DNA from 2 places in the Streptomyces sp. NPDC025793 genome. Region 1 is predicted to be linked to the other one. Evidence: riboswitches for the same ligand, from Rfam matches in the RefSeq annotation. Region 1 holds a riboswitch; the other holds the start of a gene.

Region 1 (3,307 bases):
GCGTCGGCGGTGTCGATGAAGTTGCCGCCGGCCGCCGCGTAGGCGTCGAGGACGGCGAAGGAGGTCTCCTCGTCGGCGGTCCAGCCGAAGACGTTGCCGCCGAGGGAGAGGGGGAAGACCTGGAGATCCGAACTGCCGAGTGTGCGCAAGGAAGTCATGCTCCACGTCAACGCCGGCGGCAGATGATCTCATTCCGCCACCGGCGCCACGATCACCCGGAAGGTCGGCCGGGTCAGGGGTTGAGGCCCTTGTCCCGCAGCCACGGCGCCGGGTCGATGGCGGTGGCCTGGCCGTTCGGGTGGACCTCCAGGTGCAGGTGCGGGCCGGTGACGTTGCCGGTGGCGCCGACCCGGCCGATGACGTCGCCGGTCGAGACCTTCTGGCCGACCGAGACGCCGATCGAGGACTGGTGGCAGAACCACAGCTCGGTGCCGTCGTCCAGGGTCAGGACGGTGCGGTAGCCGTAGGCACCGGCCCAGCCGGCCTGGGTGACGGTGCCGCCGTGGACCGCCTTGATGAGGGTGCCGGTGGGGGCCGCGAAGTCGAGACCGGTGTGGTAGCCCGAGGACCACATCGCGCCGGGCTGACCGAAGGTGCCGGTGATCGTGTACGACACGACGGGCAGCGTGTACTGCGTGGCCAGCTCGGCCAGGCGCTTGGCCTCGGCGGCCTTCGCGGCGTCGGCCTCCGCCGTGGCCTTGGCGGCCGTTGCCTTGGCGGCGGCGTCCTTCTCGGCCTTGGCGGCCGCGTCGGCGGTCTGCTGCTCGGCGGCGGCGAGCCTGGCGGCGGTGGCCCGGCTGTCGGCCTTGCTCCGCTGCTGCTCGGCCTGGGCCATGATCCGGTTGCGCAGGGCCTCGCCGGCGTCGCCGTTGCTGCCGCTCTCGGTGTGCATGCCGACGTCGGAGAGCCCGGTGGCGGTGGTGGACTTCGGTGCCTCGGTGGAGCCGCCCTCGAAGAGGTGGCTCACGGAGTCCGGCAGGGAGATGGAGACCGGCGGCTTGCCGGTGTGGGCGCTGGCCATGCCGCCCGCGCCGACGGCGGCGACGACGCCGACGCCGAGGACGGTGGAGCTGCGGGCGAAGCCGTTGCGCTGCTTGGCGACCCGGTGCCGGCCGCGGACCCGGTCGACGGAGTCCTCGGTGGGGTTCCACTCCTCCCACGTGCCCTCTTCGGCGTGGTAGGAGCCGTAGCCGAAGGGTTCGGGCTCGTCGGACGCCGGTATGGACGGGGCTTCGGGGGCAAGCCGGTTGGACGCCACGCGGGCGTACTCCTTTCCTTCCGTCGCCTACCGGGTTAGCTGACGGGTTCGGAGCAGGAAGGTCTCCTACGCGCGTATACCGGGCGTGGACTCAGTGAGTTCACGTCGGCGTCCGCGTGATTCACCCCAAGGTGGTGGTTCCCCGGTTCCCTCGCGGGATTCGGCGCGTGCGCACGGAGCCGCCTCTTGTGACGGCTGGGACGACCGCGCTGCGTTATCGAACGTTAATAGACCCGCGAGGCACTTTCCAAGCCGTTCGGCTTGATCGTTAACGCTTTCCGGCCGGATGCACCAGTCAATACCGCAGCAAACCGGACGAGTTGGCCACCGTTCAAGAGTCTCGGCGTTTTTGATGGTGTCTCAGATGTTATGCGGACGGCGGTCGCGCGGTCACCGTCGGTGAACAGGTCGTGACGGTGGGCCCGGAATCACCGCGCGGCGGGCCTTGCGATCAAGCGGTGTGCGAGCACCCCTTCGCATGGGGTACTCTTGAGACACAACGACGCGGGGTGGAGCAGCTCGGTAGCTCGCTGGGCTCATAACCCAGAGGTCGCAGGTTCAAATCCTGTCCCCGCTACTGAAGACTCAGGGCCCGGAATCCACTGGATTCCGGGCCCTGAGTGTTTCGCGCCCCCGAACGGGCGCGGCGGCTCACCGCACCAGATGCCCGTTCGGCGCCTTGGCCCGCGCCTCGTACTCCGGCAGTACGACCACCTCGGCCCCTGCCTGCGCCAGAACCCCGCTCCCGTCGGCCGCCTCCACGAACGTGTCCGGCTCGCGCCACGCCGTCACCACCCTGCGCACTCCCGCCCGCAGGATCAGCTCGGCGCACGGCGCGGGACGGGACGCGCGGCGGGCGCACGGCTCCAGGCTGCTGTAGACCGTGGCGGCGGCCAGCCGCGGGTCGGCCGGGTCGATCTTGGCCAGCGCCGCCTCCTCCGCGTGGACCACCGGGTCGCCCCCCTCGCGCGAGTGGCCGCGCGCCAGCTCCGTGCCGTCGGCCGCGACGACCACCGCGCCGACGCTGAACGCCGTTTCCGAGGGCGGGCACAGCGCGGCGAGTTCGCAGGCGATGCGCAGCCAGTGGCGGTCGGCGGCGACCGGGGCGGCTCCGGTGCCGGGGGCGGTGGGCTCGTAACGCATGAGGACGACGTCCTCGATCCGGCGGGTCTCGGTGAGGCGGAGGCGGCCGGCCTGGTACCCGCCCGGGCCGAACAGGCGCGGGGCGGCCGGGTCGCCGACGAGGAGCGGGGCGAGGACCAGCTGGAGTTCGTCGGCGAGGCCCTGCTGGAGGAGCTGGGTGTGGACCGTGCCGCCGCCCTCGACCATCAGGCGCCGCACACCGTGCACGACGTACAGGTGCTCCAGGAGCGCCGGCCAGTCGAGGCCGGGGCCGAGCGGGACGACCTCGGCACTGTCGCCGAGGAGGCGTGCGGCGCGCTCGGCGCCGGCGTCGGTCGTGTAGACGACCTTCGCGCCGCCGGTGTGCCAGAACTTCGCGGCCGGATCGAGGTCGCCGGAGGCGGTGACGGTCACCTTGAGGGGGTATGCGGGCTTGCCCTCCGCGACCCGGGCCGCGCGGCGCTCGGCCGAGTTGACCAGCAGCCGCGGGTTGTCCGCGCGGATCGTGCCGGCGCCGACGAGGATGGCGTCGGACGCGGCCCGCACCTCGTCGACCCGGTCGAAGTCGGCCGGGCCGGACAGCAGAAGGCGCTCAGGGCCGGTGTCGTCCAGGTAGCCGTCGAGCGAGACGGCGGCGGACAGCAGCACATACGGGTACGACATCGGGCGCACTCTCCCTGCGGGTCTGCGAGGTCTGCGGAGTCCGGGTCCGCGAAGCCGCAATCTTGGTTCAAGTTTGAAACAAACCTACACTGGCCGCATGACGACCCGCTGGCTCAGCCCCGAGGAGCAGCGCGCCTGGCGCGCGTACATGGCCGCGACCCACCTCCTGGAGGACGCGATGGATCGGCAGCTCCAGCAGGACGCCGGCATGCCCCACCTTTTCTACTCGGTGCTGGCCAACCTCTCCGAGGCGCCCGAGCGGCG
Region 2 (3,307 bases), on a different contig from region 1:
GGCCGGGAAACGCCGGTACGCGCGCGTGGGCACCTGTGCGGAGATCAGCCGGGGCGGACCACACTGTGGATGATCGATTCTCCGCCGTAGTACACCGACTCCTCGCGGACGTAGGCGCCCGGCTTGGGGGCGTGGATCATCATGCCGTTGCCGATATAGAGGCCGACGTGGCTGATGTCGTCGTAGAAGAAGATCAGGTCGCCCGGGCGCGCGTCCGCCAGGGAAACCGTGGTGCCGGCGTTCACCTGGTCGTACGTGGTGCGCGGGAGCGCGACGCCGGCTGCCTTCCAGGCGGCCTGGGTCAGGCCCGAGCAGTCGTAGGAGCCCGGCCCGGTGGCGCCCCACACGTACGGCTTGCCGATCTGGGCTCGGGCGAAGGCGAGGGCCTTCTCGGCCTTCGTGTCGTACGAACTGGACGAGCCGGAGGATCCCGAGGACCCCGAAGAGGCGGAACCCGTCGAGCCCGTGGACGTGGACCCGCCGGAGCCGGACGACGACGAGCCGGACGAACTGCTCTGCTGCTTGGCCCGGGCCGCGGCCTGCTGCTTCGCCAGCTCGGCCGCCTTGCGCGCCGCCTCCTGCTGCTTGGCCTGTTCGATCTGTGCGAGTCGCGCCTTCTCCTGGGCCGTCAGCTGCGAGAGCAGTTCGCGCGCGGAGGCGAGCTTTTTCTGGACGGTCGTCTTGGCCGTCTGGAGGTCCTGCTGCGAGGTGGTCAGCGTCCGGAGGCTCTCGGCGGCCTCCCGCCGCTTCTTCATCGTGGCGGCCTGATCGCCGATGTAGGCGTCGACCGCGCTCTTCTCGCGCGTGGTCAGCCGGTTCATCAGCTGGGTCTGGTCGAAGTAGTCCTGCGGGTCGTTCGCCAGCAGGAAGGTGGCCGTGCTCGGCGCGGCGGCGCCGGTGCGGTACTGGGCCGCGGCGAACGAACCCAGCTCCTCGCGGGCCTTGTTGAGGCTGTCGGTGCGGCGGGCGACCTCCTGGCGGAGGGCGTCGACGTGGCCGCGCTCCTTGCCGGTGCGCTCCTTGGCCGCGTCGTACTTCTCGGTCGCCGACTCCGCCTGCCGGTAGAGGTCGTCGACCTTCTTCTCCACCTCCTCCAGGCTCGGCCGGGTGTGGTCGGTGCCCGGAGCGGCCTCGGCGGTCTGGGACAGCATGGCTATGGAGGTGAGGGCGGCGGTGGCGAGAGCGGGGGTGCGTATACCCGCCGCGGTGGTCCCGCCGGGGCGCGGCTTGCGGTGCGACGCCAAGGGAGGCGACTCCTTCCAATGGTCCGCCTACCGGGTTAGCTGTCGGGTTCGGGCGGTGGTTCGGAAGGGTTGCCCTACGGCGTCGTCCCGGATGGGATTCGGCCGATTCACCCCAGGTTTGGTGGGTCCCCGGCTCCGGGTGCCCCGTACGGGACGGGCCGGACTCGGCGGGGGCCGCGCACGCGGCCCGACCGCAACCTAGCCAACTCGTGTGGCTAGTGTGAAGGTTGGTGCGTGATATGTCCGATACATTTTCGTGATCCGAGACCGGAATCACGTCCGCGTCATCGGGTGATTCCGCTGGGTAAGGGATGTTCGCCCCCACGCCCGCGGGGTCTTCTTCCCGGGACGGCGACCGGTTGTCGGTGGGGCGCCCTAGACTCGGAGAGCGATGAGCAGCCTCTTTGACGACAGCTTCCTGGCGGACCTCCAGCCCCCGCGCGGGCGCGAGGAGGAGCCTCCGCCGCCGCCCGAGGACGATCACGCTCCGGAGCCGCTTCCGGACGATCTGTTCGGCGGGAAGTTCGACGTGCCGCCGGACCGGGACTCCTACTACCGCGACGGCGCCCCCCGCCCCGCACTCGACGCGGCGGCGCTGCTGGAGGGGCTGAACGACAACCAGCGCGCCGCGGTCGTCCACGCAGGCTCCCCCCTGCTCATCGTCGCCGGCGCCGGCTCCGGCAAGACCCGTGTGCTCACCCACCGCATCGCCCACCTGCTCGCCGAGCGGAGCGTGCACCCGGGCCAGATCCTCGCGATCACCTTCACCAACAAGGCCGCGGGCGAGATGAAGGAGCGCGTCGAGCAGCTCGTCGGCCCGCGCGCGCACGCGATGTGGGTGATGACCTTCCACAGCGCGTGCGTGCGCATCCTGCGCCGCGAGTCGAAGAAGCTCGGTTTCACGTCGTCGTTCTCGATCTACGACGCCGCCGACAGCAAGCGCCTGATGGCCCTGGTCTGCCGCGACCTGGACCTCGACCCCAAGCGCTTCCCGCCCAAGTCCTTCAGCGCCAAGATCAGCAATCTGAAGAACGAGCTGATCGACGAGGAGGACTTCGCCGCCCAGGCCGCCGACGGCTTCGAGAAGACCCTCGCCCAGGCCTACGCGCTCTACCAGTCCCGCCTCCGCGAGGCCAACGCGCTCGACTTCGACGACCTGATCATGACGACGGTCAATCTGCTGCGCGCCTTCCCGGACGTCGCCGAGCACTACCGCCGCCGCTTCCGGCACGTCCTGGTCGACGAGTACCAGGACACCAACCACGCCCAGTACGCACTGGTCCGCGAACTGGTCGGCACCGTCGAGCGCGCCGCCGAGGACGTCACCGAGGACGTCGCCACCGCGCCGCGCGAGCACGACCTCCCGCCCGCCGAGCTGTGCGTCGTCGGTGACGCGGACCAGTCGATCTACGCCTTCCGGGGCGCGACGATCCGCAACATCCTCCAGTTCGAGGAGGACTACCCGAACGCGACGACGATCCTGCTGGAACAGAACTACCGCTCCACGCAGACGATCCTGAGCGCCGCCAACGCGGTCATCGAGCGCAACGAGTCCCGCCGCCCGAAGAACCTGTGGACCAACGCCGGCCAGGGCGCCCGGATCACCGGCTACGTCGCCGACACCGAGCACGACGAGGCCCAGTTCGTCGCCGACGAGATAGACCGCCTGGTCGACGCGGGCGACGCCAAGGCGGGCGACGTGGCCGTCTTCTACCGCACCAACGCCCAGTCCCGTGTCTTCGAAGAGGTCTTCATCCGCGTCGGCCTGCCCTACAAGGTCGTCGGCGGCGTCCGCTTCTACGAGCGCAAGGAGGTCCGGGACGTCCTGGCCTACCTGCGCGTTCTCGCCAACCCCGAGGACTCGGTGCCGCTGCGCCGCATCCTCAACGTCCCCAAGCGGGGCATCGGCGAGCGCGCCGAGGCGATGATCGACGCCCTCTCCCAGCGCGAGAAGATCAGCTTCCCGCAGGCGCTCAAGCGCGTGGACGAGGCGTACGGCATGGCCGCGCGCTCCACCAACGCGGTCAAGCGGTTCAACACACTGATGGAGGACCTGCGCACCA

The links. A riboswitch is a leader RNA that binds a small molecule or an ion and turns the genes downstream of it on or off. The one in region 1 is predicted to bind cyclic di-AMP.
Region 2: linked by a shared signal. The riboswitch ahead of ACZ4MF_RS27795 (C40 family peptidase) and the one ahead of ACZ4MF_RS03825 (M23 family metallopeptidase) in region 1 are both predicted to bind cyclic di-AMP.

The regions. Positions count from the first base shown of each region.
Region 1 covers NZ_JBVHMR010000002.1:22,746-26,052, forward strand. Annotated here, with positions in the region: gene ACZ4MF_RS03820 (aldo/keto reductase) at 1-158, opposite strand, end outside; gene ACZ4MF_RS03825 (M23 family metallopeptidase) at 233-1,258, opposite strand; cyclic di-AMP (ydaO/yuaA leader) riboswitch at 1,268-1,434, opposite strand; tRNA gene ACZ4MF_RS03830 (tRNA-Met) at 1,762-1,835, shown strand; gene ACZ4MF_RS03835 (dihydrofolate reductase family protein) at 1,910-3,043, opposite strand; gene ACZ4MF_RS03840 (MarR family winged helix-turn-helix transcriptional regulator) at 3,141-3,307, shown strand, end outside.
Region 2 covers NZ_JBVHMR010000016.1:70,661-73,967, forward strand. Annotated here, with positions in the region: gene ACZ4MF_RS27795 (C40 family peptidase) at 45-1,244, opposite strand; cyclic di-AMP (ydaO/yuaA leader) riboswitch at 1,252-1,424, opposite strand; gene pcrA (DNA helicase PcrA) at 1,636-3,307, shown strand, end outside.